DNA from 2 places in the Priestia sp. D3YE.R1 genome. Region 2 is predicted to be linked to the other one. Evidence: a T-box and tRNA genes for the amino acid it is inferred to sense, from the RefSeq annotation. Region 2 holds a T-box; the other holds one or more tRNA genes.
What was found. A T-box is a leader RNA that pairs with one kind of tRNA and senses whether it is charged. The one in region 2 lies ahead of leuS (leucine--tRNA ligase), so its partner is inferred to be a tRNA-Leu.
Positions count from the first base shown of each region.

Region 1: it has a tRNA-Leu gene. The T-box ahead of leuS (leucine--tRNA ligase) is inferred to sense a tRNA for this amino acid. The anticodon was not compared.

Region 1 is NZ_JBLTHW010000003.1:398,318-413,776, forward strand. It holds gene ACOZIR_RS20350 (hypothetical protein) at 1-267, shown strand, start outside; gene ACOZIR_RS20355 (hypothetical protein) at 524-658, shown strand; gene ACOZIR_RS20360 (phospholipase D-like domain-containing protein) at 788-2,182, shown strand; tRNA gene ACOZIR_RS20365 (tRNA-Trp) at 2,415-2,488, shown strand; tRNA gene ACOZIR_RS20370 (tRNA-Leu) at 2,515-2,596, shown strand; tRNA gene ACOZIR_RS20375 (tRNA-Gly) at 2,616-2,687, shown strand; gene ACOZIR_RS20380 (Na+/H+ antiporter NhaC family protein) at 2,903-4,303, shown strand; gene ACOZIR_RS20385 (hypothetical protein) at 5,000-5,227, shown strand; gene ACOZIR_RS20390 (GNAT family N-acetyltransferase) at 5,307-5,819, shown strand; gene ACOZIR_RS20395 (YjcZ family sporulation protein) at 6,008-6,130, shown strand; gene ACOZIR_RS20400 (VanW family protein) at 6,204-7,142, opposite strand; gene ACOZIR_RS20405 (hypothetical protein) at 7,322-8,137, shown strand; gene ACOZIR_RS20410 (FUSC family protein) at 8,326-10,503, shown strand; gene ACOZIR_RS20415 (hypothetical protein) at 10,529-10,822, opposite strand; gene ACOZIR_RS20420 (DUF3231 family protein) at 10,886-11,440, opposite strand; gene ACOZIR_RS20425 (hypothetical protein) at 11,716-11,973, opposite strand; gene ACOZIR_RS20430 (general stress protein) at 12,217-12,543, opposite strand; gene ACOZIR_RS20435 (hypothetical protein) at 12,942-13,202, shown strand; gene ACOZIR_RS20440 (hypothetical protein) at 13,308-13,721, opposite strand; gene ACOZIR_RS20445 (hypothetical protein) at 13,853-14,386, opposite strand; gene ACOZIR_RS20450 (hypothetical protein) at 14,718-15,459, opposite strand, start outside.
Region 2 is NZ_JBLTHW010000001.1:48,686-64,144, forward strand. It holds gene ACOZIR_RS00295 (MDR family MFS transporter) at 1-34, shown strand, start outside; gene ACOZIR_RS00300 (GntP family permease) at 191-1,513, shown strand; T-box leader at 1,928-2,146, shown strand; gene leuS (leucine--tRNA ligase) at 2,211-4,625, shown strand; gene ACOZIR_RS00310 (rhodanese-like domain-containing protein) at 5,043-5,354, shown strand; gene ACOZIR_RS00315 (sporulation protein Cse60) at 5,763-5,942, shown strand; gene ACOZIR_RS00320 (NAD(P)/FAD-dependent oxidoreductase) at 5,947-7,218, opposite strand; gene ACOZIR_RS00325 (polysaccharide biosynthesis protein) at 7,430-9,073, shown strand; gene ACOZIR_RS00330 (pseudouridine synthase) at 9,125-9,841, shown strand; gene ACOZIR_RS00335 (DeoR family transcriptional regulator) at 10,063-10,284, opposite strand; gene pepV (dipeptidase PepV) at 10,693-12,096, shown strand; gene cysK (cysteine synthase A) at 12,129-13,061, opposite strand; gene thpR (RNA 2',3'-cyclic phosphodiesterase) at 13,251-13,805, shown strand; gene ACOZIR_RS00355 (hypothetical protein) at 13,941-14,867, shown strand; gene pulA (type I pullulanase) at 14,960-15,459, shown strand, end outside.

The sequences.
Region 1 (15,459 bases), on a different contig from region 2:
AAAAAATTCCCATATAATAAAGATAAACAACAATCGTTTCAAGCAGCACAGCAGGGGCATAAAGAAGCAGTAGATGCATATGAACAGGCAAATGAAGCTAAAAATGATGCATCGTATGGACATGAAGCGAAGCAAGCGATAGGTGAAGTAAATGAAGCCTCTCAGCAAATTGAGAACGCGCTTGAAAATGCTTCTGAAACCCAGCGTCAGCGTTTAAACGAATTTCAGCAAGATATAAAAGATATGGAAAACGACCTTAATCAATAAAAGAGCCGCTGTTTTACTTAGAGCAGGTTCACAATAGGGTATAAATTGCAAAAGCAGAAGATAATGAACTTCTGCTTTTTTTTGCGTAAGAAGTATTTACGCTCATTTTCCAGTAATTCATTACATGCCAGAATTATTTAAAAAAATTACAGATAGGGAGTATGATTCTGCAGAAATAATTTCTCATAGAATCTTCGTTCGGATTTTTTATTGGTAGGATGAACGTAGATTTCATGTATGTAGGTGCTTCTAGCTGTTGTTTGGAGGGCAAGGCGAAGACTCCTGCAGAAAAAGCGGAAGAGGTGAGACCCCGCAGGAGCGTATGCGAAGAGGAGGCTCAACGGCCGCCTGCGGAAAGCGGAATTTTGCACGGAAATCAACAGTGGTGTAACAAATAATCCATCATTCCATTCTTATTTTAAAAGGTATAGAAGTTAAAAAAGTAAGAATCCTAATAAAAACAGAACGATAAGAATGGAAAGGGATTGTGACAGGAAATATGCTAATAAATATACTAATAATGATTGTCGTATTGTACTTCATATATGTATTTGTAACTGCAGTGGTACTGTTTTATGTCCCTTCGCACAAGGGAAAAGACTTAAAAGTAATGAATACTGAGAATTTTTATGGAAAGAAAGAATCCACAGACCGCGTTATGCTTTTGGAAAACGGTTATTTTTCAGGGCTTGTTCGGATGCAGATGATTCAAGAAGCGAGGCACACAATCGATATTGCATATTTTTCCATTGGTAAAGGGCGTTCTTCAGATTTACTTATGGGCGCTTTATTCGAAGCTGCAGATCGAGGTATACGTATTCGAGTGCTGTTAGACGGGATCTCTCACGGATTAAAAGGCAAGAGAAAAAATGTTCTTTATGCTCTAGCTTCCCATCATAATATTGAATTAAAGTACTATGAACCCTTTGCTATGTTTAAACCTTGGACATGGCATAACCGTCTTCACGATAAAATAATAGTAGTCGATGGTCAATTAGGTATTAGTGGAGGACGAAATATTGGAGATAAATACTTGGCCAGTCAACCAGATAAAAATTTTGTCTATGACCGCGATGTGCTGATTTATAACACAAAGCAAGAAAGTAATAGTGTTATTGTCTCCATGGAGAAGTATGTAGAGAAATTATGGAACCACCCGTATACCCGAAAAGCTTTTCCGAAGCTCAAGAAAACTAAACAATTTCGTGGCCTTTCAGGAAAGAAATTGTTAATAGATCAATACGAAGAGGCCAAAAAAGCAAATGAACCTTTTGTCCATCCTTATATTGTATGGAGAGAATCAACGATGCCTACAAGAAAGGTTTCTTTTATTACAAATCCTATTCAACGAATGAATAAAAGCCCTTTTATATGGAGAACGTTTATTAAGCTTTCCCAGCAAGCTGAAAAATCCATTGTCGTTCAAAGTCCTTATATTGTACCAACAAAAGAGATGGAACAGTATATAGATAAGTCAGTAAAATCTAAAGTGCAAAGAATTATTTTAACTAATTCGATTACATCCACTCCAAATGCTATGGCTTTTTCTGCATACTTGGGAGTGAAGAATTGCGTTATAAAAGCTGGTTCAAAGCTTTATGAATATCAAAAGCCTTATTCAATTCACGGGAAATCTGTTGTTTATGATCAGCGTTTAAGTGCAGTTGGTTCTTTTAACTTAGATTCACGTTCAGTATTTTTAAATACTGAATCCATGGTTATGATAGATAGTGAAGAATTTGCATCCGAGCTAACAGGAGCTATTGAAACTAAGATTTCTCACAGTACGCTTGTGGGAAATGAGGGAGAACCTGTGGATTTTAATACGGATTCTCAAAAAAACGTGCCTCCTATGAAATCTGCACTCCTACATATCCTTTCAGTCTTCACGCGATTTTGGAGACATTTTGTATAGTTCCGCACTGTGCCTAAAAAAGGCTTTTACTGAAAATCAATGGTAGAGATTAAAAGCTACTGCAACTGGAGGAGGGGAGTGTAAAAAGCTGTGATATGCCTCACAGTTTTTTGAAATGGCTAGTACTAGTCGTGATTCATAAAAAGACCTATTGACGAAATTCCATATATGTTTTATTATAATATAGCGTCGTCAATAAACGAAACGAGGTTCTTTTGAAGAAATCATTTCTAGGGGCATAGTTTAAAGGTAGAACTACGGTCTCCAAAACCGTCAGTGTGGGTTCGATTCCTACTGCCCCTGCCATTTTAGAGTTATCTTTTAATTCACACGCGGGTGTGGCGGAATTGGCAGACGCGCTAGACTTAGGATCTAGTGTCTTATGACGTGGGGGTTCAAGTCCCTTCACCCGCATCTTTAGTTTCATATATGCGCGGAAGTAGTTCAGTGGTAGAACACCACCTTGCCAAGGTGGGGGTCGCGAGTTCGAACCTCGTCTTCCGCTTATTTTCAAAAGCAGTTTGCATGTGCAAACTGCTTTTTTTGTTGTAGAAATAAAGATTTTTACGATGCTGTTTTTAATCAGAAATAGTTTATTAAAGCAGTGCTGTTTATACGCATTGTTTTCATGAATATACACATATTATTGGGGTTACATTAAAAGCTAATGAACGATACGTGAAGACATCTAATATGGTTTTTAAGATAGGGGAGAGTCCTATGGAATCTAGTTGGTTTTCAATTATACCGTTTTTAATTGTTATTCCAATAGCTATTTTCACCAAACAAGTGTTGCCAGGGTTGTTTTTAGGCTTATTAGTAGGTGCTTATTTGATTGATCATTCGATTGTCGGAGGTGTTGAAAAGCTACTTCACTACGTTGTACAAGCTCTTAGAAATAAAAGTAATATAGAAATCGTCGTCTTTTTATACGCGTTTTCAGGGCTTATCGGAATGATTAAGATTGCTGGAGGAGTTAAAGGTTTTGTGGAAACAGCTGCAGAAAGAATTGATACAAGAAAAAAAGCACTTATTTTAACCTATGTTTCAACTATTGGAACATTTAGTGCTCCCACATTTCGTTTTGTGACGATTGCGCCCATCATGAGAGCGCTGCTGAAAAAAGTGAAAATGACGACAGCAGAGCTAGGGTTTGTTATTGAAACAACTGCTACCCCTGTTATCGTCTTAATTCCCGTGGCAACGGCATTTGTAGGATATATGGTATCAATCATTCAAATGGCAATTGATCATCAAGGCATAAAACAAGACGCTTATTCTTTATTCATTCAAAGCATTCCTTATAATTTCTTTTCGATTGTGATTATTTTAGTAGGGATTTATTTCAGCTTTTTTCATCATTCAACATCTACCGCTCCTATGAAGCTCGAGGAAGAAGACGAAAAAGATTGGCATGATTGTCATCCTTGCGTGTCGAAGGATTTGCCTTCTAAGCCTTGGAATTTGTTAGTACCTTTACTTGTTGTGATTTCACTTACCTTACTTTTAACATGGTGGAGTGGACATCATAAGAGCCACAGCTTTTTTGAAGCATTTATTAAAGCAGACGTGTTAGAAGCGATGGTAGTAGCTTTAATTATCACTACGTTAATTACCCTCATTTTTTTCTTGTTTCAGCGCTTTACATTACAGAATTTGCTTAATGGTTTTATCACAGGAGGTAATGACTTAATGTCCGTTATTCTGCTGTTATCGGTAGTATGGGGATTATCCGCTGTTACAGAAGACTTAGGTTTTTCAAATTTTGTGACGGCACATTCTAAGTGGATTCCTCAAATGTTTGTCACTCCTTTTATGTTTATCTTTGGAGCTGCTATTTCTTACTTTATCGGATCTGCTTGGGGAACGTGGGGAATTTTAATGCCGCTTGGCGTATCGCTTGCAAGTTCTGCAGATCTTTCTTTGCCATTAATTATCGGTGCGGTGTTTGCAAGCGGTTCCTTTGGAGCATTTTCTTCACCTTTGAGCGACGATACGAATACCATCGCCAAAATATTAGATTTATCTGTTATTGAATATGCCAAATATAAATTAAAGCCAGCTTTAATTGCAGCGGGAATAACAGTTGCTTTCTATCTTGTTGTATCTTTCTTGTTTTAAATGAGGGAGTAGCTATCTATTCTTCACTTTTCATTTTTTTTAGCTTAACGTATGCATACAGCCCTAGTGATAGGCACACTAGCATGATACAAGTAAGCGGAAATAAGATGGTATTAACAAAATGATCATAAAACCATATATACACGAACATCACCTCGATAATTTTAACGCTATTTTTTCTATTTATTAGAGATATACTATCTGTGCTGCTTCTTCCTATTTTTTCAAAAAGGCGATAATCAGAAGCAGTATAGGTACGATAGAAAATAGCGGCATATGTAAAAGAAATCTCGCTACGTGCAGCCCTTCATAAAGGTGTTCTTGAAAATTACTAGCGATTGTAATCGACAAAAATAACACAATGATACCTAAAGGATACGCTAGACGTGAAGGCGATTTAATTTTAAATAAAGTAGCTGTACCTATTAATAAAGGTAAGGTTCTCAGAAAGCAAATTCTTAAAAGAAGACTCTGCTTGTTCACTGCTTGTTTGATTTGCCTGAGAGCGAAGATTATTTGTAGATTTTTGATTTTTAAAGAACGAAGGCATAAATGAAAGCACCCTTACTGTATTTTTTATTAATTTGACCAAAAACCGTATAATTATGTAATTTTTAACAAATCATCTTTTGCATGACGGTAAATGAAAATGACGAACCTATGAGGTAAGTAACGATTAGGTGAGGAGTGAAAGGAATGAAAATTATTGGAGTTAGCCTGCTGCTATTTGGATCTGTGATCGCTCTTTCTGTAGGAATTGATCTTTTTCAAGGAACGAACGTACTGCAGGCACTATACAATGCATTAAGCCCGTTTCGTGTAATGGAAGTGGCCGAATTATTTGTCCTTTTTTCTCTTTTATTTTTCTTTTTCGCAGAGTCCCTTTATCTTCTTTTAAAGAAGCGGCAACAAAAACAACAGTAACTTGGTGCAAAGAGGTGTTTATCTCTTTACTATCGAAACAAACGTATAGAAAGATAGCTTTGAGATAGGGGAGATCGACATGAATATTGAGACTAACAGATTACTAATACGCAAATTTAACTATGAAGATTGGCAAGATGTCTACGCATATACATCTGATGTTCATGTCATGAAGTACATACCAGAAGGTGTTTTTAGTAAGGATGATGCGAAGAAATTTGTAAATGAAAATATGGAAGAAAATATTAAAAATTTTCCAGTTGTATTAAAAAACGAAAAAATCCTAATTGGTCATATCGTCTTTTTCAACTATTTTGGGGACCATACTTATGAAATTGGCTGGGTATTTAATTCTCTCTATCATCAGAAAGGATATGCGTCAGAAGCGGCAAAAGCAATCGTGGACTACGCCTTTAATACAATGAACCTCCATCGGATTATTGCTACTTGTCAACCTGAGAATACGTCTTCTTATCGTGTTATGGAAAAGATCGGGATGAGAAGAGAAGGGTATTTTAAAAAATGTATTCCAACTGAAAAAGGATGGTGGGATGAATATTATTACGCGGTTTTAAAGGAAGAGTGGAAATGAGCTTTACTTTTACGAAATTGCATTTTCCGAGTTGTAAAGACGAAAACAAGCCCAATTTTTAAAAAATGAGCAAAAAAGCAAACCAAAACGTCTAGGCAGACATACAATAAGCTATCCATGAGAAACACCCCATGTTTGAACCTTCTTTGTTTTAGCAACAGAAAATCACGTTGAAAGGGAGTGCTTATATGTCTAATGCTGGATGTGGATTTGGTTCTGGTTTCGCTTTATTAGTTGTATTATTTATTCTATTAGTAATTATCGGATGTAGTTGTTATAGCGGTGGTTACGGTGGCTACTACGGCTGCTAATTATATCACTGAATAGCCTAAAGGATACCCTTTAGGCTTTTTTGTGTTCGTTATAAAAAGCTGGAAGAGATGATTAATCAGCAGGCTCAGTATCAACATGCGATTCAATTTTTTTCTCTTTCGGCAATTGATCAATAGAAGCCCAAGGCACGCGGCGAGGCTTATATTCAATCGCATCAGTAGAGTAAACGGCCACGCTTACGACTCCCCCGTGTACCTGCGCTCGAATCAACAAAGGATCACTGTACGTATTTTTAAAATGAAAGTCAGGTCCATACCAGCTGACGGTAGCGTCTCGCCCAGGAGGTACGTAGGAAACACTGCGGCTGTGTGAGTAGCGCTGCGTAATTGTGACACCAGCGTTATCGACGGCGTTAAATAAGGTAGAAGAAACTTGGCAAATTCCTCCTCCAACTCCTTCAGAATACTCTCCTTTTACAATGATTGGCGCACGCATATACCCTTTTGATGCCGTTCTTTTTCCAACGGTTTGATTAAAAGAGAAAACTTCCCCAGGAAATATGACGCTGCTGTCTAGTGATTCAGCCGCGAGAGAAATATTGTGAGAACGATTTTTATTATGAGGATTAAATACCGTATGATAATGACCGATTTGCTTAATGCGAATTGTTGCAAGCAGCTCCTTATCCACGCGAGGCGGAACAGGAAGCGTCGGGATTTCTAGTGTTGACGTACCGCCGTTAAAAAAATAAGTATAAAATTTCTCCGCAAAATCTTTATGATATAGTTTGACACCCGCTTGCTCAGGAACAATTTGTCCGCTTTTATCAATGCGGGCATTTAGGGGCTCTCTATATGTTTTTTTATCCAATTCTTTTAGAAGAAGATTGTATCGATCATGATCAACCATAGGTACAGGAAGAAGAGGTACTGCCACTTTGTCCCGTTCAATCCGTTCAATTGGTTTACCGTCATGAGTAATAGATAGGTGGTCTTGTGTAGAAAGAGGTTGAATGAGCATTAAAAGTCCAACCATCCAAGTGAAATTCATATCATATACCTCGCTTTCACCTGTTAGTATGAATAAAATGAACCGTTTAATGTATAGGATTCACAAGCTCTTTTTTTGTATTATTTTCCATGAGCCGAGCGTGTAAAAATTTCTATTTATAATTGTATGTGTACTTTCGCATATTACATAGAGAAACTACAAGGTAACGAGGGTAGACAATGACAAAATTAATGATTTTAGTCTTTATGCTTATTAGTTTTTTTGTGCATCCCCAAAAGATGAAAGCAGAAGAAAACCTTACGTACTTTCCAGTAAGTGACACAGGAAAAGTATTAAAGTGGAAACGTGTAGAAAGCTTACTGCCGAAGGGGAAAAAATTTAAAGTGATCGATGTAGAAACCGGTTTTTACTTTTATGTGCAGCGAAGAGCAGGCTCGCACCACGCAGATGTTCAGCCGCTTACACGTCAAGATACGAAAGTAATGAAGCACTTATATAATGGAAAATGGAGCTGGAACCGAAGAGCTGTTCTTATTCCGTTTAAAGGCCAAATGCTTGCAGCTTCCATGAATGGAATGCCTCACGGAGCCGGCGCGCTCGACAATGGGTTCCCCGGTCATTTTTGCATTCATTTTGCGGGGAGTACGACTCACAAGTCTCAAAATGTGGATCCAGGTCATCAGTTAATGGTATTAAAAGCAGGAGGAAAGCTTGATGAATATGCATTAAAAGCTGAGCCGGCAGAAGTCGTCAATATGTTTTTAACCGGATTAAAGCAAGATGACGATGCCTTAATGCAGCCGGTTTTGCGCGTAAAGCAAGAGCATAAGCTATGGGCAAAACTGCATAGTATCTCCACTATTTATTATAAAACGGACTTATTTCATGCAAAAAAGTATAAAACAAAAGAGAAAATCGCCGTAGATTGTCTTATTTATTACGAAGATAAAGGGGCACAAAAGACAACGATGGTTTTTACTTTAAAAAGAAATCCATTAACAAACGGATGGGAAATTTCTTCTCTTACATTGTAATGACCGATTATTTCTTAAAAACACATCTGACAGAAAACAGATGTGTTTTTAAGCATTTGTTTAGCTCTCTAGCCGTTCGCAATGTTATAGTGGAAAAACGTGCTTACATACGATAGAAAAGAATAAAAAAGGGTATAAGTAATAATATTACTCTTTCTGCAAAGAACTCTACAGCACGAAAGGAGAGGGTGTTTATTTTCTCATATTGGTTTAGCCGCTTAGTCGCTGCAGATCCTGGACGAAAAAGGCTCAAAACGGCTTCTAAAGCTACGATCAGCGTAATTACAGCGGTCGTTATTATGCTGATCGTATTAAAAGCAGCGGGAAGCTCACAAATTACCGCTGCTATTTTATCGGGCGTAATCGGCCTGATGGGTATATTGGTTGTGAATGATGAAACAACAAAAGCAAAAAAAGTGACCACAGGCTTAGTAGCACTTTCTAGCGCCGTTTCTCTCGGCATTGGCTCGTTTCTATCACAATATGGACAAGCAGAAAATGTTTTTCTCGTTCTGCTAGTGTTTTTGTCTTTTTATTTACAGAAATTTGGTATTCGCTATTTCTCTCTGTCGATGGTAGCATTTATGTCGTTTTATTTTGCTTCTATTTTACACGTTACATTTTCTCAGCTGCCGTGGCTGTTAGCTGGCGTTATAGTAGGAGCCTGCTGTGCATTTATCTATAATTTTGTCATCTTTAAAGACCGACCTGCCAACGTGCTGAGATCTTCAATGAAATCGTTTCATATTCAAGTGAATTTGGTGCTTGATTTAATTATTGAGTTAATTCAAAAGAAACAAATTGAACCTGCTCAAATTAAACAATACAACCGCAATATTAAAAAACTAGCGGAGTATGCCCGTGTGGCATCAGAAGAGCTTGGCAATACAGATCCTCACGACATATGGCCTGGCGTCACAGCTGAACAAATGCGCCTTTATGTATTTGATATAGTTATGCTGCTTCAGACATATTCCCCGGCAATTCGAAAACTCAGTGAATTAAAGGCATTTAATCATTTTGATATTCAGCAGCTGCTGTTAAAGCTAGTGGAATCGATTCGCGAAGCAGAGGTGTTAAATGGAAATTCTACTCATTCACTAGCAGATGCAGCTCAGCATCTGCAAGAGCTGCGCCAAAAATTAAGTGAACTCGAACCTCAAGACAAAAGGTATAAAGACTGGCTTTACTTAATCCGCCGTATCGAAACGATATCAAATCACGTGATTGATGAAGCCTATGAGCTGCAGCAAGCAATTGTGAAGCAAGAAAAACAGCCTCAAAAAGAAGCGGAAGAAAAAGAAGACGATGAGAGTAAAGAAGAAGAAACAGGATTAAAACCGTCTACGAAAAAGTCTATTCAAGCGGTCATCACTGCTGTTGCGACCTTAATATTTGGCTCTTTTCTGTCTCCATCGCACCAATATTGGGCGCTCTTAGCAGGCTATTTAGTGCTTCTTGGTACAGAAACGATAGGAAGTACGTTTGTAAAAGCTGTACAGCGAAGTGTAGGCACGCTTTTAGGAGCAGCTGTGGGCTTTGTTGTCGCAAGCTTTGTCTCACCGGGAATACTTGAAATAACGCTGCTTTTTATCTGCGTGTTTATGGCTTTTTATTTCTTTCCCATTACGTACTCGTTTATGAGCTTTTGGATTACAATGATGCTGGCCTTTATGTATGACATGCTTCTTGGGGGAATTTCAGAGAGTTTATTGCTGGCTCGCGTATTAGACACAGTCGTAGGAGTTGGAATTGGCTTAGCCGTATCTGCTCTTGTGTTTCCTAAAAGAACAAGAGATAAAATAACCGACACGTCAGTAGAATACGTAGCGGCTTTAAAAGAATTTGTTCACACTTATTTGCATCGTTTTACGAATCAGTATGCGTTTGCCAATTTAGCTGATAAAGGAATGGAATTAGAAAAAAAGCTAAAACAGCTTCATGTTGACTCAGATCCTATTATCAAAGGTTTCGTTGGCCGTTCACGCCTTCAGCAATTTTTGACCGTCTTTACCGCTATTAATTATTACGCCAAGCATTTGGTGGCATCTTCTACTAGAAACGAAGCTTTTTATAAGGAAGCAGAATTTCATGGTGTAGTCAAGGAAGTGGAAGAGAAAGTGGCAAGCAATTTTTCTCAGCTTGAAAAAGCGCTGCGAGGAGAAAGAGGAACGTATGTATATACGCTTGAAGATGTCAGACAAAAAATTGAACAATCTTTAGATTATTTTGATACGTCCGTTCAATCAAGAAACTTACAGCATCTGCAGCTGCTGCATAACATTTATTACGTATGGAAAATCAATCAATCGGTTGTTCACTTAGCCAAAGAGCTAGGAGCAGAAGAAATAAGTAATGAAAACTAAAAACCAGCGAATATGTCGCTGGTTTTTAATCTGATGAATAAGGGGACGTATCTTTTCTAATTGTTCTCCACGTTGTTTTAAGACCGGCATAGCTGCCAATTGCGGCGTATCCATAAAAATATCCCATAAACAATCCGGCAATAATATGATGAGGGTGACTGATAAATACTGAAAACAGCACGCCGACAGCTAAAGCAATAGTCGGAACATACTGCTTTTTAGGATGAAAAAGCCATTTGATCAGCTGCGTCACGATTAATACGACAGGAACACCAATGACTGCGTCCCAAAAATTTGTATGAATTGTAGGGAAATCCATGTTCAAGCACCTCGTTAAATGTGTTGGATGTAAGATTATTTATGCTGCTTACCTAAGAACACTTCAATTAGAGTTATGAGGGGCTCCAGGTGGATAATAATAAGGAGGAATTTTGAGCCATCCTTTTTGCTGCATTAGAATTTTCACTTTTGATCCTAATATGACTTTTTCAGTGTGGAATTTCAACCACATTAATCCAATATCGGTTCTAATAGATTGTCCCATATTCGTGCTGCACATGACGATATTAGAGGCAATTTTTACAGATATTAAGTTAGCGATTTCAGAATCCGTGGCTTTTGCTCCTAATGGAATACTGTTAGGATCAGATTTCGGTTTGGTAGCCGGTATTTCAGGAAGGGGAATTCCTTCTTTAATCATTAATTTTTTGAGTGTATCAATCTGAGATTCAGCCAGGTTTTTTGAGTCTTGAACAAGCTTAAGCAGTTCACTGTTAGTTGTTGTATTAAGGCAAGTTTCTAAAGCAGGTATTTCTTCCGCTAAAGCAGTGAAATACAGCCAACACCCCATAGTCTCACCGATATGTGGGCGAGGAGGCGTATCATCTGTAGAAGAGTTCTTTATGTAATCAAGTAGTGTCTCAATGACGTTAATCATAACTTTTCACCCTTTATATAGTTTATGCATTTTCATTATTGCCTTCAGCAGAAAAGGATAAACACAGCTAGGAAATGTTACATATGAAATTGGTTATCATGAGTGGAAGGAAAAGCATCCTACTCAGCAATTTATAATGGTGATGGTACATTTACTGTAACCGCATCTAAAGGTATAAAAATTGTTGAAATGCTTGATAAATAGGTTGGTGCTAGAAGATAAAGTTAATAGAAAAAATCTCCTTGCTCATTAAGGAGATTTTTTTACCAGATGTATTATATCGTTTTTCTTCGATGCTCTCTCCATAACGAAGTTAGTTCTTCTGACCAATATTTATAATCAAATACCGTTATATTTTTGCTAGGCATAAAAACATTTAACAGCCAATTAACCCTTAATTTGTCTCTGGCGCCTATCGTTTTATCATTTCTACAGCAGCCTTCATCACAAGGTTTATCGTGTATCTTGTAAGGAATATTTTTAACGACTAATCCATTTTTCACACGTTTTGTGTACTCAATTCCTATAATCAAATATATCACTCCTCGCAGTAACTCTTATCTTCATAATCATATGTAGGGATGACTTCTTTAATTATATCCATTTCATTTTTTAATCGCTCATCAACGAATTAAAACAGCATATAAAAAAGGCAGCCAATAAAAATTGACTAGCCATCTCTTTAATATAAATGAGAACAGGCAAAGTGTTCTTTAAGGAAAGAGGAAGAAGGGTAGAAAACAAAAATAAAAAAGCCCTGCTGTAGGGCTTTTAAATCAAGCAACTTTTGATGCCACGACGATTACTTTACCGTGATCTAATTCTTCTTCATAGCGTTCAGCTTCCGGCTGTGATAATCCTAATGAACGCATTTTGGCACGAAGCTCGTCTCCTCGAGAACGAAACACATTCGCAATCGCATCAAAAACACCTTGTTCAGAAAGACCGATATTGTTTGTATTTGTTGCAGCTGTTAAATCCTCGGAGCGATCTTGATGGTGTGCAAGTAAATAAACTTCGTCCTTTGTAAATCCTTCACGCAAAAATTGTTCGATTGTATCTTTTGCCTGTACGCCATTTTCAACTACTTTTACATTTACCATTTCAAACAACCTCCTTGTATGATAGACAACTTTCTAGAATATATTTAGTAATGAAGAGAAGTTTAAGTAACTTATCTCCTTGCTTTGTGTATACACGTTATTAGAAGTGATAAAACCTATTTCCAGAAATTGAGTTAAAAAATCTAACATAGAAAAAGAGGGAAAAGCGCTGTTATTTTTAAGGAGAATCTGGGAAAGGATCAGCAGGAAGAGGCTTTAGCAAGCCTAGCATTTCGCTTGCATAATTATTTTTACTTGTACGCCAAATACTACTTTTTCGGTATGAAGTTTAAGCCACAGACGTACGCACATTTTAAAAAAAATCCTTCAACCTAGGACAGGCACCCGTGCACATTCCTTTCTTTTTCATATACTGATAGGGACAAAGAAAGAAGGAGATGATAGTAGAATGGGATGTTGCAAAAAGAGATTCCACAACTGTGAGGACCATCATCACAGCAGATGCTCTCGTAAGAAAAGATGTCACAAGCATGACGACTATGGTCACAGCAGATGCTCTTGCAAGAAAAGATGCCACAAGCATGACGACTACGACTATGGCCACAGCAAATGCTCTTGCGAGAAAAAATGCCATAAGCATGACGGGTATGAGAAAAAACATCATTGTGAAGACCACTGCGACAATGATTACCGCTTAATTGTTTTTTAATATAAAAGTGAAAATGTAGGACAAATTCCAAAAAGCCTGTATCTTAAGTAAGGAATTAAGATACAGGCTTTTTTCATACATAAAAAATAAAAGCTTAAGATGAAAGACGTTCTTTTTGTTTTTCATACACGGAAGTGGATTCATTCCACGTATAACGACCGTCTTGCAACTGAATGGTCGCGCTGAATGGACAGTCTATTGACGTTTCTGCGTCATCTAAACTGCTTTCAAGCAATCTTTTTTTGAATCGCATCAAATCTTCTTTTGACGCAATTCGAAAAACCATTTCTAACGTAAGATCATCGTCCATTGCATTGTGTAATTGACTGATGCTTTTGCGGAATTCTTTATTATATTGAAGCATAATTTTAATGTCTGCTACGCAAGCAACACCAAACACATCTTTTACAACAGACTCAACCGTTAACTGTGTTGTCGAAGCGTACGTTGAAATATCACGCTGAGGATTTTCTAAATAATAAATCGTTTCTACAGGATGTCTCGTCATAAGCACCTCTTTCTTACTACTTATTATACAGGAAAAAAGGGGGAAATGGGGAAAAGAATTTTAGGAAGGGGTTACATAAGAAATAAAAAAAGCCCTCTTATTAAATAAGAGGGAAATAAATGTGATAGGAATTAATAAAAATCTTTTTCAGAAAAACGCGACGAGATTTTTGCGACTGTGAGAGCGGCATTGATGGTAGTAGTTGTACCAGCTGTTGTTGCTGTAACCGTTACCGTATCGCCTCTTCTTAAATGACGCAGGAGTGATATTGTGGCTGTACCAGAAGAAGAAGTAACAGTTTGGGTAAAGCCTCCGGCATTAATTGTATACGTAACAGTCGAAGTAGCTGGAGTAGAAGTGGAGAATGCTGTAAATGAAATAAAATACTCTCCGCTTTCTAAAACTTCTATTCCATTAGAAACAACTCGTACATTCTTACTTGGAGACAGAAGGTTAGTAAATGTTAATGGAGTATTTACAGCCGCACCTGTTATTGTTGTTGTACCTGTTACTGTGCCAAACGCAGGTCTATCATCAAAATCTGGTCTCTCACAATCATCGTCGCAGTGTCTTTTGCAGTGATGTTTATGCCAATCATTATCACAGTGGTGTCTATATTCGTCGTCAGAACTACCTTTTAAATATTTTTTGTAATAATATGACATGCTTTCACCTCACCTTGGGTTTGAAGGTTTTCACCTTCTAGTATAGTAAATGCAGGAAGTGAGAGGTTTGCAATGGACAAGGGTTTAATAATATAAAATGTGTTTTCCAATATAGAGTCAATGACAATTTAAATAGGTTAAATATACTTTATCTCAAAATATTTAAACTTTAAATTGATAATCTAGGTATTCTATTTAAAGGTTTTTCTATTTGTACAATCTTATTTGTTTGTAAAAAAATACCCCTGCTAAAAAGCGGGGGTAAAATAGTTAGATATTATTTTATAGCTGGGATTAACAAGAACTTTTAAAATAAATCCCGATCTCTTTTTTATTCACAGTCTAGTTCTAAAGCTGTGAATGTGTGGCTTATTACATTGTCAGGAGTCAGAGTCACATCAGATGTGCCAACTGGAATACCTACAGGAGTTGCAGGAGTAGAAAGATCAAGGAATATAGTACCCTCTGGGAAAGGACCTAAATTAATGGTTAAAAAGTACTCGTTTTCTCCACAATCCGGATCAGTATCTACTGCATGAATAGAAGTAGTAATAGGGCTAAACGCAATGCCAAGGAAACCGCTACCTAAAATTTGTAAACCAAAAATTCCACTTGTATCGAATTTTTCAGAAATTAATACAGGTCTCGATGATTTGTCGCTTTTTCTCCAAATTCTAAAAGTTGCTGGTATAGCTAAAGCAAGGAAGATTCCAGTTCCTGTTAAAAGTCCTAGGATAGCTATGATTAAGGTAGCGATAGCAGCTACTATGGCTGTTACAGTAGCACCTAAATCAAAGGGATCAGGCTGCCAATTCACTGTTGCGTCTAATACCACTTGATCACAATCATCATCGACACAAACTTTTGTCGTTGCGATTGTGCTAGCTAATAAATTAGGGCGAGCAGTTGTAGTAACTGGTACCGACGGAGCTTGATCTACATCAAGTTCGCATTCTTTTTCATGATGTTCGTCCTTATACTCATCAAACTTGCAGTGCTCTTTGTGTTCCTCTTTACAATCCTCTTTACAATCATATTTTTTAGGATCGCCTTTAATATACTTTTTGTCATAA
Region 2 (15,459 bases):
AAAACGTCAGCGTTCATTAACCATCTCTAAATAAATAGAGATGGTTTTATTTTTGACTGCTTAATAAACGTAGGAATGTCTTCAGTATTCCTTTAATAATATAGTAGGGGTTGTGACAAGCAAAGAAAGGAGTATATACCTGTAAAATTGTAAGCGTTTTCTAATTATATGACTTCATGGGGGGCTAAACATGCTTAGTATGATTGGATTAATTGGAGGATTATTGCTGCTCATTGTATTAACGATGAGAGGCATGAATTTATTTATAGCAGGTCCGCTCAGTGCTTTAGTTGTTGCGTTAACAAGCGGAATGCCTTTATTTCCACAGCTGGTGAAAGAAGGAGAAGCAAATTTTGTTGGAAATTACATGTCTGGTTTCACAGGATTTATTGCCTCTTGGTATTTAATGTTTCTATTGGGCGCCGTCTTTGGAAAAGTAATGGAAGACAGCGGGGCCGCTGATAGTGTTTCTCGCTGGATTGTCAGTAAACTAGGAATGAAAAGAGCAGTGTTGGCGATTGTACTTGCCTGTGCGGTCTTAACATACGGAGGAGTCAGTCTGTTTGTAGTAGCATTCTCTGTTTATCCAATGGCTTTAAGCTTATTCAAACAGGCGGATTTGCCGAGGCGGTTTATCCCTGCTGCTTTAGCATTCGGTTCCGTTACGTTTACGATGACCTCGGCTGGATCTCCTGAAATCCAAAACTGGATTCCAATTGAATATTTGAAGACTAGTCCGTATGCAGGGTGGGAAGTTAGTTTAGTTGTAGCGGTAGTGATGGCTGTATTCGGCTACTGGTGGTTAAAGCGCTTGATTTCAAAAGCAGTTAAAAATGGAGAGCGTTTTATATCACGCGAAAAAGATCCAGCAGTAACGGAAAATCAGTCTCTTCCTAATCCGTTATTGAGTTTGCTTCCGCTTGTGGTCGTGCTCATTATTTCTTTTGCGCTTCATAAGCCACTTCAGCAATCTGCGTTGATTGTGGCACTTTTAAGCGGGATCATTGTCACTTATATTGTGAACCGAAAGCATTTTAAAGGGTTTTGGAACGCAGCCTCAGAAGGAACGCTGGGGGCGTTAATTGCGATTGGGAATACAGCTGCTGTCGTAGGTTTTGGAGGAGTTGCTAAAGCTGTTCCCGCGTTTGGAGTGGCTGTAGACGCTATGACGCATATTCCAGGAAGTCCGTTGATTGGGGGAGCTATTGCGGTAAGTGTTATCGCGGGGATGACAGGTTCGGCTTCAGGAGGTCAGGCGATTGCTTTGCCAATCTTAGCCCCTCACTATCTAGATGCTGGTGTAAATCCAGAAGCTCTCCATCGCGTAGTAGCTATTTCTTCTGGAGTATTAGATTCTTTGCCTCATAATGGTTATGTCGTCACCACAATTAATTCTATTTGCGGAGAAACTCATAAAGATGCGTATGGATCAGTTGCAGCGATGACGGTAATTGTTCCGCTTGTTGGTCTTGCACTTGCGATTATCCTGTTTTCTTTTGGATTTGGCATTTAATAATAGCTGCTAAAGAAAGTAGAGGCTGAGACAAAAGGATTTTAGCCGAAGGAAGATCCGAACGATAAATCGTTCGGATTTTTTCATTATTATGGTGAACGTAGATCTTACGCGTTTAGTTGCTTTAAGCTGCTGATTGGAGGGCAAGGTAAAGCCTTGCACGAAATCAACAGTTTTGTAGCAAAGAGTCCAGATATCCTATTTATTCACCTTTAGATAAGATTGACTTAGTTATGTCTCAATCTCTTTTTTTGTTTTACGCTGCATGTATGTTTTTGGGAGAAGTTGTTCATATATAAGAATGAAAGAGAGGATTTAGCAGCAAAGCAGTGCTGCAGTGCAGAAACTTTTACAAAATCCGTTGAACAACTTGCAGTTTGCGAACATATTATTTACAATACAAGGTAGTATGATATAAAAACTATGATAAGGAATAGTAGTGAACGAAGCGAGCTAAGAGAGCTGACGGGTGGTGCGAGTCAGCAAACGGGCGTTCATGAACTCACCTTGGAGTTGTAAATGTGAAGTAAAGTAACATTTGCCGTCTATCCGCGTTAAGGAAAATGAGTGAGTACATAATTGTGCTAATTTGGGTGGTACCGCGGGAAGTTTATTCAACCTCTCGTCCCTTTGTTTGAGGGATGAGGGGTTTTTTAGTTTAATTAAATACAGCTGGAGCGTACAAGGAGGATTATGTATGGCTTTTAATCATGAAAAGATCGAACAAAAATGGCAAAAAGTTTGGGAAGAAAATAAAACATTTAGAACAACAGAAGATGAAGGAAAGCGTAAGTTTTACGCATTAGATATGTTCCCTTATCCATCTGGAGCGGGTTTACACGTTGGGCATCCAGAAGGTTATACAGCAACGGACATTTTATCTCGTATGAAGCGTATGCAAGGATACAATGTACTTCATCCAATGGGATGGGATGCATTCGGACTACCTGCTGAGCAGTATGCATTAGATACAGGAAACGATCCGGCTGAGTTCACTGAACTTAACATTAATAATTTCCGCCGTCAAATCAAATCGTTAGGTTTCTCTTACGATTGGGAGCGAGAAATTAATACAACTGATCCAAACTACTACAAATGGACACAGTGGATTTTCTTACAGTTATATAAAAACGGCTTAGCTTATGTGGATGAAGTAGCTGTTAACTGGTGTCCTGCTCTAGGAACAGTACTTGCGAACGAAGAAGTTATTGACGGCAAAAGTGAGCGTGGGGGACATCCGGTTGAGCGTCGTCCAATGAAGCAGTGGATGCTTAAAATCACAGCTTATGCAGATCGTTTACTAGAAGATTTAGATGAGCTTGATTGGCCAGAAAGTATTAAAGAAATGCAGCGCAACTGGATTGGCCGCTCTGAAGGAGCTCACGTGCACTTCACAATCGATGGATACGAGGACACATTTACTGTGTTCACAACGCGTCCTGATACGCTATTTGGGGCAACGTATGCCGTTTTAGCACCTGAACATCCGTTTGTGGAAAAAATTACAACAGCCGAACAAAAAGAAGCGGTAGAAGCTTATTTAGATCAAATTAAAAGCAAAAGCGATTTAGAGCGTACAGACTTAGCTAAAGACAAAACGGGCGTATTCACAGGTGCTTATGCAATTAATCCTGTAAACGGCGAGAGAATGCCGATTTGGATTGCTGACTATGTTCTAATGAGCTATGGCACAGGTGCAATTATGGCTGTTCCTGCTCATGATGAGCGCGATTATGAGTTTGCTGTTAAATTTGAGCTGCCGATTAAAGAAGTGGTAGCGGGCGGAGACGTTTCAAAAGAAGCTTATACAGGCAACGGCGAGCACGTTAATTCAGACTTCTTAAATGGTTTAGATAAAGAAGAAGCAATTTCAAATATGATTCAGTGGCTTCAAGCAAATGAAAAAGGTGAAAAACAAGTAACATACCGTCTGCGTGACTGGTTATTCAGTCGTCAGCGCTACTGGGGTGAACCAATTCCTGTTATTCACTGGGAAGATGGCACAACGACTGCAGTTCCTGAAGATCAGCTTCCGCTTGTGTTACCAAAAACGACTGAAATCAAACCGTCAGGCACAGGTGAATCTCCGTTAGCAAACATTGATGACTGGGTGAACGTTGTAGATCCGGAAACAGGCAAAAAAGGGCGCCGCGAAACAAATACAATGCCTCAATGGGCAGGCAGCTGCTGGTATTACTTACGCTACATTGATCCAACAAACAGTGAAGCGTTAGCAGATGCAGATAAATTAAAAGAATGGTTGCCGGTTGATATTTATATCGGTGGAGCTGAACACGCTGTTCTTCACTTATTATATGCTCGTTTCTGGCATAAGTTTTTATATGATATCGGCGTAGTTCCAACAAAAGAGCCGTTCCAAAAACTGTTTAACCAAGGTATGATTCTTGGAGAAAACAATGAAAAAATGAGTAAGTCAAAAGGTAACGTTGTAAACCCAGACGAAATCGTAGAAAGCCACGGAGCAGATACGCTTCGCCTTTATGAAATGTTCATGGGGCCTTTAGATGCGTCAATCGCCTGGTCAACAAAAGGGCTTGATGGTGCACGCCGTTTCTTAGATCGTGTATGGCGCTTACTTGTTGACGATAACGGTGAATTAAGCAGCAAGGTTCAAGAAAGCAATGACACTACGCTTGAACGCGTGTATCACCAAACGGTGAAAAAAGTAACGGAAGATTACGAAGGCCTCCGTTTTAATACAGGTATCTCTCAGCTTATGGTATTCATCAATGATGCATACAAAGTTGACGTGCTGCCAAAGCAATACGTAGAAGGATTTGTGAAGCTATTAGCACCAATTTGTCCTCATACGACTGAGGAATTATGGAGCAAACTAGGTCACGAAGATACAATTTCGTATGAGGCTTGGCCTGCGTTTGACGAAGCAAAACTTGTAGATGATGAAGTGGAAATTGTCGTTCAAATTAACGGTAAAGTACGTGCGAAAGTAAACGTACCTGCTGAGGCGTCTCGTGAAGAGCTTCAAGATATTGCAATGGCTAATGAAGACGTTCAAGAGTTCATTGAAGGTAAGACAGTGCGCAAAGTAATTGCTGTGCCTGGTAAATTAGTAAACATCGTAGCTAATTAAGTATTGATGTAGAACAGACCCCCTGACTAAAGAGCAGTCAGGGGGTCTGTTCTAGACCTAAGGGCCTGATGTCCCCCTTTCGGGGTTGACATCAGGCCCTTAGTCAAAATCTTTGAAAGTAAGAACGAAGTAGTCTGGTTAGCCAATGATAGAGTCACTTGGTCGAGTGGTCTTCTTTGTTTCTTTTTTTAGATACACTCCAGAGTGAAAGAGCTAGAGTAGCTTGTGTTCTAGACTTAAGTAGATGTGCCTTGCTTTCGGGTTTGATCTTAAGAGCTTAGTCAAACCTTTAACTACAATTGGAAAAGCTTAGGCAGGGTGCTGTTTAAGCTTTTCTTATTTAGTGGCATAAAGGTATTTGAATTTGCTACAATAGCGATAGCAAGCTGAATGAAAGAATAGAGAGGAATGACGAAGATGGAAGAAGTAAAAGTAATTACGCCTGAAGAACTTCAAAAACGCGTTGAAAATGGAGAAGAACTTCATTTAGTTGATGTGCGCGAAGATGAAGAAGTAGCAGAAGGGATGATTCCAACTGCTAAACACATTCGTATGAATGATATTCCAGTTAACTTGGATTATTTTGATAAAGACAAAGAATATATTTTCATTTGCCGTTCGGGCCGCCGCAGTGAAAACGTATGTTACTACCTTCAAGAACAAGGACATAAAGTAACAAATATGGTTGGCGGCATGTTAGAGTGGGAAGGAAAAACGGTTAATAAATAAAAAAGAGGCTGGGATAAAAGTATCTCAGTTGAAGTGAAAAATGAACTATTAATCAACATGTTTGATTAGTGGTTCTTTTTTTTGTTTCGTGCCTTTTAGCAGTTGATTGGAGGGAAAGGCGACGTCTTGCATGAAAATCGACTGCCGTGTTACAAGCGGTTCAGCTCATGTATCCCATTTGTTCGTCTTTAGATTGGATTAAGTTCGTTATGTCTCAACCTCTTTTTTTGAATTAAACTTCTGCCATCCGACTAAAATGATAGTAGCAAAACAAATGATGACTAAATCTATAAAAGTCTTCATAAAAATAAAGGTAGGAAGAAGTTGAAAATCAGTACAAAAGCCATCATTGAGAGAAGCAGTCCATTCTGATTGAAACAAATTTGATAGGACAAGGTGGTAGAAGCTGTGATACAAGTGAAAATGTTTGATAAAGAGCATGAAAAAGATTTAGAGTTTGCGGTGAACCGATTTTTACGAAAATTAGAAGATGAAGACGTCGTGGATATTAAATATCAAGTCACAGTGGATGTTGATCGTGATGAGCAAGTGTACTGTTTTTCAGCCATGGTTATGTATAAAGCCTAGCATATTATGCTAGGCTTGTTGCAAATTCTCCTGCATTACTCCCCGCCAAACGGCCTGTTACAAGAGCAGAAGTAATATTGTATCCTCCAGTATATCCGTGGATATCAAGAATTTCCCCGCAGAAGTAAAGGCCTTGCATAAATTTCGAAGACATTTCTTTTGGGTGAATTTCTTTAACTGATACGCCGCCTCCTGTGACGAATGCTTTCTCTAAAGAAAGCGTGCCGTTTACAGCAAATTCAAATCGTTTGCACATTCTCGAGAACTCTCTCAGTTTTTCATGCTGAATCTGTCCCGCTAGTGCTTGGCTATCAATGTCTGCTTGCTCGAGTAAAAATAATAGATAGCGTTCAGATACAAAACCTTTTAAAACATTTTTAATCGCTTTTTTCGGCTCTTCTTTTGTCATTTTGGCTAATTTTTGAAAAATCTCTTCTTCATTTTGGCTAGGAAATAAATCAATAGACATTTGAACAGTGTTGCTTTTTTGTTTCTTTAACTCTTTAACGACATATTGGCTGCAGCGAAGAGCGGCGGGACCAGAAATGCCAAAGTGAGTGAAAATCATATCCATCTGATGAGTAATGACAGGCTTGCCTTTTTTATTAAGCACGCTTAATCCTACATTACGAAGCGATAGACCTTGAAGCGTTTTGGTTTTAATAAAGTGTTCGCTAGATGTAATAGGAACTTCTGTTGGGTAAAGTTCAGTAATTTTATGCCCCGCATCTTTTGCCCATTGATAACCGTCTCCTGTCGAACCTGTATGAGGCACTGATTTTCCACCTACTGCAATCACAACGCTTTTCGTTTGGATTGCTTCTCCGTTTTGAAGCACAACTTCTTTCACGGTGTTGTTTTCATAGGTTACGCGTTTAACGGCTGTATTTGTACGAATTGTCACACGAAGACGGTGAAGTTCGCTAATTAATGCATCAACAACAGATTGAGCTTTATTGCTAACCGGAAACATACGCCCGTGATCTTCTTCTTTTAATTTAATTCCAAGGCCTTCAAAATAGGAGATGATATCTTCGTTATTAAAAACAGAAAACGCACTGTATAAAAAGCGTCCGTTTCCTGGAATGTGTTTAATAAGTTCATCAATCGGAAGGCGGTTTGTTACATTACAGCGTCCGCCCCCAGAAATGGCAAGTTTTCGTCCGAGTTTATTGCCTTTATCAATTAATAATACGTTTGCACCTGACTCTCCAGCTGCAATCGATGCCATCAAACCAGAAGGTCCTCCTCCGATTACGACTACATCATATATCATACTTTCACCAACCTGTCTATTCTTAAAAAATTTTAGTTTGTTCACTGACAAATCTCTCAACATTGGATAAAATGGGCTATAGTCTTTGTTTTTTTAGTTTGTTGACGAGTGCGAGTGAGTATAAGACCTTTCTTAGTGTATACTGTCACTTGCTTCTTTTCAATTCTATCATTATTATCAGTATGTAACATTAAGTATCGGAGGCAAACGTATGTCTGATTCAAAATTGTTAAGAGGGACCTTTGTGCTAACGCTTGGCACGTATGTATCCCGAATCTTGGGAATGATTTATTTATTTCCATTTGCGATCCTTGTTGGAACCGTAGGGGGAGCACTGTTTGGTTACGGATATAACCAATATGCTATTTATTTAAGTATTGCTACAGCCGGTATGCCAATGGCCGTATCGAAATTTGTGTCAAAATATAATGCACTCGGTGATTATTATACGAGTAGAAGAATGTACCGGGCCGGCATGAAATTAATGCTTGTCACAGGAATACTTGCATTTTTACTTTTATATTCGTTAGCTCCTGTTATGTCTAGAATTACACTGGGAGGTTCTGATTTAAATAACTCCTTAGAAGATGTAGTAATGGTTATGCGAATGGTTAGTATTGCGTTAATTGTAGTACCGATGATGAGTTTAATGCGAGGATTTTTCCAGGGACACCAGTCTATGGGACCAACAGCCGTTTCACAAGTAGTTGAACAGCTTGTGCGGGTTGTCTTTTTATTAGCATCGACCTATATTGTCATCAAAGTTGTACATGGGAGTCTTGCATTAGCGGTTGGATTTGCTACAATGGGGGCTTTTGTAGGAGCTCTTGCTGGACTGGCCGTATTAATTTGGTACTGGAAAAAACGAAAGCCTCATCTCGATAAAATGGTGAACGAGCAGACGGTAACGCCTACGCGTATTTCTACCTTATCCATTTTTAAAGAGCTGCTTACGTATTCATTGCCATATGTATTTGTCAGCTTAGCTATTCCGCTGTATCAGTATGTGGATCAATTCACATTTAACCGTGCGATGGTAGCGGCTGGACAAAAAGAAATAGCGGAGTCCATGAACGGAATTGTTCAGTCTTATGTTCCAAAGCTTGTGATGATCCCTGTTTCATTAGCTACTGCGTTCGGTTTGACTCTTGTACCAACGATTACACGTTCATTTGTGAATAAAGATTATAATGTATTGCAAAAGCAAATTGATCAAACATATCAAACGATTATGTTTCTTGTGCTGCCAGCATCTGTAGGGTTAATGGCTTTAGCTGGCCCAGCCTATACGTTTTTCTTTGGAACAGATGCATCGGATGCGGGTGGAAATGTCTTGCTTTATTATGCACCGGTAGCTTTATTATTCTCATTTTTTACGGTTAATGGAGCTATTTTACAAGGAATCAACAAACAAAAATATGCTGTTTTAAGTTTATTATTTGGGTTGATTGTGAAAATTGTTTTGAACGTTCCATTTATTCTTATGTTCCACGAGATTGGTTCAGTTTTAGCGACAGCACTAGGCTATATCGTATCTCTTGTTTATATGTTTGCGCTTATTCAAAAACACGCAAAATATAACTACAGTGAGTTTATAAAACGCTCCGTGCTCATTCTCATTTTTGTTGCGATTATGGGAATCAGCGTAAAAATTGTCGCAGCAGTGATTGGTCTGTTTACAGAGCCAGGACGATTCTCCGCCACTGTTATTACGATTATAGGAGCAGCAGTAGGCGGCCTTATTTACTTTATCATTACCTATCGTTCAAGCCTGCTTGAAAAAGTAATGGGAGCGAGGGTAACAGGTGCAATTGAACGAAAGATACTGCGCCGAAATAAACAGCGCAGTGCATAAGAAGATGACTCGTTAGAGTCATCTTCTTTTCAAAAAAGAGGAGGATATTACATGCGTTTGGATAAATTGCTTTCTACTATTGGGTACGGAAGCCGAAAAGAAGTGAAAGGTCTTTTAAAGACAGGAGTTGTTAAGGTAGATGGTACAGCGGTTAAAGATGCCAAGGTACACGTTAATCCAGATGAACAAGAAATAACTGTACATGGCGAAGCCGTTTCTTACCGAGAATTTGTTTACTTTATGCTGCATAAGCCGCAAGGTGTCATATCAGCGACCGAAGATTCTCTTCATGAAACAGTGTTGGACTTACTTGAACTTGACGATGCTGTGTACGATCCATTTCCGGTAGGGCGTTTAGACAAAGATACAGAAGGGCTCTTGCTGCTGACGAATGACGGTCAGCTTGCACATCAGCTGCTATCTCCTAAAAAGCATGTTCCTAAAACGTATTTTGCAAAAATTAATGCACCGGTGACTGAAGAAGATGCTGAAGCATTTAGACAGGGTGTCACTCTTGATGATGGATACGTAACAAAATCAGCAGAATTAAAGATACTAACAAGCAATATGGAATCAGAAATTGAATTAACGATCGTTGAAGGGAAATTTCATCAAGTGAAGCGTATGTTTGAAGCAAGAGGAAAAAAAGTAACGTATTTAAAACGTTTATCTATGGGAGCTTTGCTATTAGACGAGTCGTTAGATTTAGGAGAGTACAGGGAGTTAACCGAAGAAGAACTAGCTTTATTACAAAAATCAAATGCCTAAGAAGAGGCGAAAGAAAAAGGAACCTAAGTCTAAAATGGTTCCTTTTTTGTCCACTTTATTAGACAAGTGAAACATTTCACGTTAAAGCACTTAAACGAGTACCAACTCTGCTTGACGTGCAAATGGAGCGGGGGACTATGCACTCGTCCAAGTCTTGACTTTCTACTGCGTAGAATTTTATCTCTATATATAAATCACTTACTACCCTTGAAATAAACTTACTAGGATGACATCTTGACCTTCTTTTGCGTAGTCGTCCATGTACCGCGACTTGGGCTGCGAACTAAATCATTATATGCTAACACATTCAAGTCACGCTGAATGGTTCTTGGTGTAATACCAAATTCGTCTACGAGCTCTTGCGTTGTAACTGTTCCATTTTTACAAATGAACATATAGACCGATTTGATACGAGTTAGCATTCGATTAGTTGAAGGTTTCAAAAAACCACTTCCTTATTCGTTTTTCGTAAGGCACAACTTCTTTATAACTCTGAGATGTCAAGCACTATTTCAGTCCTTATCCTTATTGTACACAAAATCGACAGAAAAATAAAAGAGAAAACGCAAATTAACACAATATTTACAAAAAATGATATAAATATGTAATCCTTTCGTAACATCTCCTTCCTCTATTTGCACATTTTTTATAGTATATGTAAACAATAAACAAATAGAATCCGTTTTTATCGATTGTGCCTACAAATTATTTCCCGGAATTTTGACTCTGTAAACCTTTGATATGAAAGGAAAGAGACAATTATTTCTTTCTATATAAAGGTATGATAAAGTTAAATTTACCAATAGTAATGATAGATACAATCTGGAAAAGCAGGCAAAGGAGACAAATAGATGACGGCAATTAATTGGAAAGAGGAAGTTCAAAAAAGAGAAGCTGAAATTCTAGCTGAGACGCAGCGTTTTCTACAAATTAAAAGTGTTTTGACAAGCACAGAAAAACAAGAAGAGCCATTTGGACCTGGAATTGCCCAAGCGCTTCACTTTCTTTTAAATAAAGGAAAAAATGACGGGTTTTCCGTCAAGAATGTGGATGGATATGCAGGCCATATTGAAGCGGGAGAAGGAAAAGACCTTCTTGGCATTCTTTGTCACGTAGACGTTGTTCCTGAAGGAGACGGATGGTCGGTTGATCCATACGGCGGCGAAATAAAAGATGGGAAAATTTTTGCTAGAGGAGCAATCGATGACAAAGGCCCGACGATGGCTGCTTATTATGCGATGAAAATTGTGAAAGATTTAGGGCTTCCTCTATCTAAGCGGGTTCGAATGATTATTGGAACGGATGAAGAAAGTGACTGGAGATGTGTGGACCACTACTTCAACCATGAAGAGATGCCAACGATGGGATTTGCGCCGGATGCGGATTTTCCTATCATTTATGCTGAAAAAGGCATTACAGACGTAGAAATTCGCCAGCAGCCAATTGAAGGAACAAAGGGAAGCGTCCAGCTTACATCATTTGTCTCTGGGCGACGCTACAATATGGTTCCTGATCTTGCAACAGCTGTTCTTGAATTCCATAGTGAAACGGATATTAAAAATAAATATGATCAATTTTTAAAAGATGAGTCTTTAAAAGGTTCAATAACCGAAAAGAGCGGTGCGTATACACTTACTCTAGAAGGAGTTTCAGCACATGGCAGCGTGCCTGATAAAGGGAAAAATGCTGGGCTTACACTTCTTCGCTTTTTACATACATTAGAACTTGATGAACAAGCTAATCAGTTTGTAGGTTATGCAAATGCGTATTTAGTTCAAGATGCACTAGGAGAAAAAATGGGCTTGAATCGCAAAGATGAGGTCACGGGTGATTTAACGATAAATGTGGGAATCATGTCTTATAGTCAAGAAGAAGCGGGGCACTTTGGCTTAAATATTCGCTATCCTGTATCAGCTCATATTGACGATATTATTGATACGATTAAAGAAAAAAGTGAATCTTATCAAATGACCATCAAACATTTTACAGATTCTAAACCACATCACGTCGATCAAAAACATGAGCTTATTCAAACGCTTCAAAAGGTTTACCAAGAACAAACAAATGAAGAACCTACACTTATTTCAATCGGAGGAGGAACATATGCCAGAGCATTAGAAGCGGGTGTGGCATTTGGCCCTCTTTTCCCAGGCCGTGAAGAAGTAGCGCACGAAAAAGATGAGTACATGGTAATTGAAGATTTACTTCGTGCAACAGCTATCTATGCACAGGCTATTTACGAATTAGCTAAATAAAAAAGCGAACGCCTTTGCGTTCGCTTTTTTTATTATTCAAATGAGAAGAGGTCGCTTGATAAATAACGTTCACCCGTATCGCAAGCAATACATACGACCACTTGATCGGGAGATAATTTTTTGGCTACCTCGATAGCAGCATAGCACGCAGCGCCTGATGAAGGGCCGACTAAAATTCCTTCTTCAGAAGCTAAGCGTCGCGTAATATCGTAGGCTTGTTCATCTTTAATTTTTAAAATTTCGTCGTAAACATCTACGTTAAGCGTATCAGGAATAAATCCAGGGCTTGTTCCTACAAGCTTGTGCTTTCCAGGTCTTCCTCCAGATAATACAGGAGAACCAGCGGGTTCCACAACGTGAACGGTCATGTCTGGGTAGTTCTCTCTTAGAACTTCACCTGTGCCTGTGATCGTTCCGCCTGTTCCAGCAGTAGCAACAAAAGCGGATAAGTCTTTTCCTAAATCGTTCATCGCCTCAATAATTTCCTTAGCAGTCGTTTTTCGATGTGCGTCAGGGTTTGCATTATTTTCAAACTGCATAGGCATAAATGCATTTGGAATTTCTTTTGTAAGCTCTTCTGCTTTGCGAATTGCCCCGCGCATTTTTTCATCGCCCGGTGTTAGAACCACTTCAGCACCATATGCTTTTAACAAGTTAATTCGTTCTTGAGTCATGGTATCTGGCATGACTAAAATAGAACGATACCCTCTTGCCGCGGCATTCATAGCTAAGCCAATACCTGTATTTCCGCTCGTTGGTTCAATAATTGTGGAATTTTCATTGAGCAAGCCTGCTTTTTCAGCTTCCATGATCATATTAAAAGCAGCACGGTCTTTTACACTACGGCTCGGATTAAAAAATTCTAGTTTTAAGTAAACGGATGCTCCATCTGCTGGTTGAAGGCGATTTAATTTAACAAGAGGTGTCTCGCCAATCAAATCAGCCATATTGTTAACAACTTTCATTTTTCTCATCCTTTTCTTATAAAAATTCTCTGTATTGTTTCTATGATAACACAAATTCTTATTTTTTAAGCACATGGCAAATTTTCAGAAAAACCTCTCTATTTTATCCAAAAAACCTTTAAAATAAATCTAGTTCTTTTTGAACATAACAAATTGGGGAAAGATAATGAAAAGAAAAGGAGGGATTTGATGAAAGGTGATCAACACTATTTTATTGGAATCAACGTGCCTGTCTCCATTGCACGTCAGGCAGAAAGTTGGGCAAAGGAATTAACACCTTTTCCTTTCAAACAATGGACATACCCTGACGATTATCATATAACGCTACAATTTTTAGGATTTGTCGGGAACAAAAAGGAAAAGCTGATTAGTCGCTTAAAAGAAGTAGCCTCCCGTCATTCAAGTTTTTCACTGCAGACAGGTCAGTACGATGTGTTCGGTGCGTATAACAAGCCTAGAGTGCTTTATGTAAGCCTTAAGCCAAATGATAAGCTTATGAATCTACAAAGGGATATACAGGCCGTATGGGGAGACCTAAGCGGCTTATACGAAAAACGTCCTTATCGTGCTCATATTACGATTGCAAAGAAGTGGGGAGGGGAAGCCGGGCTTTCTGAAGAGCATTTAAAGCAAACGTTGATTAAAGAACAGTTTCAAGTGAGTTCGTTTGCTCTTTTTGAAGTTCATCCTGCTAGCAAACCTAAATATAAAAAAATACTATCTTTTTCCTTGCCGTCACAGTAGCATATGAACATACAAGCATGGAGAGAGGGTATTTAAAAATCACTCTTATCAAAGGAAAGAAAACGCCGATGATAATAGAGAAATGATCGGTGAACAAAGTTTTAGAGGAATTTTAATTAGGGGATTGATGTAAACGTGGCGCAGCTACTTAAGGTGCAAGATTATATTTCCCGTTATGAAAAAGACGTTTATCACTACACGTCTCAGTTTAATCATTTAAAAAAACATAATTGGAAGAAAGCAAAGCAATTATTTGAAGAAGGGCTATTACATGAGCCGCCTGTACAAGAAGAAACAAAAGCTCAACGTTCATTTTTGCAAAAAGCAAAAGAGCGGTTTACAAGAAAAAAACAAACGTTTGAAGTGGAAGAAGCGTTCTCTAGCGATAGCGTGGAAAATCAAGAGCTATTAAGGTTTACAACTCTTCCACAAACAGCGGAAGATTTGAAAATATTGTTTTTAGAAAATGTATTTGATCTTCAAATGAAATGGGCTACATCCACTTTATTTGAGTTCTCGCAAGCAGATCGTAAATATTACCATGATGAAGCTCTCCGTTATTTTATTCAGCGCTTTCCTGATACGTATCTTGTGATGTACAAGCCTATTTTCCTGATTAATAAAGCTCCGGTAGAAGGGGATATCATTATTGTTACTCCAACGGAAACCCTCTGTATTTGTTTAATAGAAACATATAAAAGCGCTGTTTTTCAGTATTCAAAAGAAAATTTTTGGACAGAGTTAAGAGGAAGAGATCAAAAAAAGATATTAAATCCTTTAATTGGGTTAAATCGAATGGAGCAAATTGTCCGAAGCATTTATCGTACTCACGATATTGAACATAGCGTAAAGAAAATATTACTAAGCAGAAATGGATACATTGACTACGCTGCGGAGCCTTATCAGGTTGAATTTGTAGATGCTAGAAAGTATGAAGAATGGTTTTATGAACTTCGGAAATCTAAGGCGCCTTTAAAGTTTAAACAGATGAAAGCAGCTCAGGTACTGCTCGAACACAGCCAGAGTATTTATTTTGACCGGGAATTCGAAGCAGGTGAATAATCCGAACATTCATGCTATGAAAGTGCTTTCGTTTTTGCGTTTGCTACATATAATGCTACTAAAGAGGTAATTGGCATAAGGAGGAGAAAAGGATGACTGGTGATAATAAGTTTCAGGCTTATTTAGATCAAATAGATCGTATTACTCTTTTAGTTCCAACTTCTTATCATGAAGGTCAAATTGATTTTTTTGTGATTAAAAGTGCACAAATCCATGAGACCATCTCTATTGAAAACGTACATGAATTAGAAGGTTTTATCAAATATGAAGGCAAGGTCGAAGATAGCATAGAAATTGGACATTCGTACGTTATCTGTGATAACTACGGGGAGAAAGTTCCGCTGCAAGTAGGGGCTGTTATACGAACAAAAGAGTTTGATGAAAGATTTTATTATAATCAAAATGATTTGGGTGCAGCCTTTTATTCAGATCATATTATGATAAAAGTCTGGGCTCCGACTGCATCAGCAGTGGTTTTAAAATTAATACATGCAAACAGCGGAGAAGAAGAACTGTACGTTATGACTCGTCAAAGAAAAGGCGTATGGGAAAAGGAACTTTCTTTAGATAAAGAAGGGTATTATTATCGATT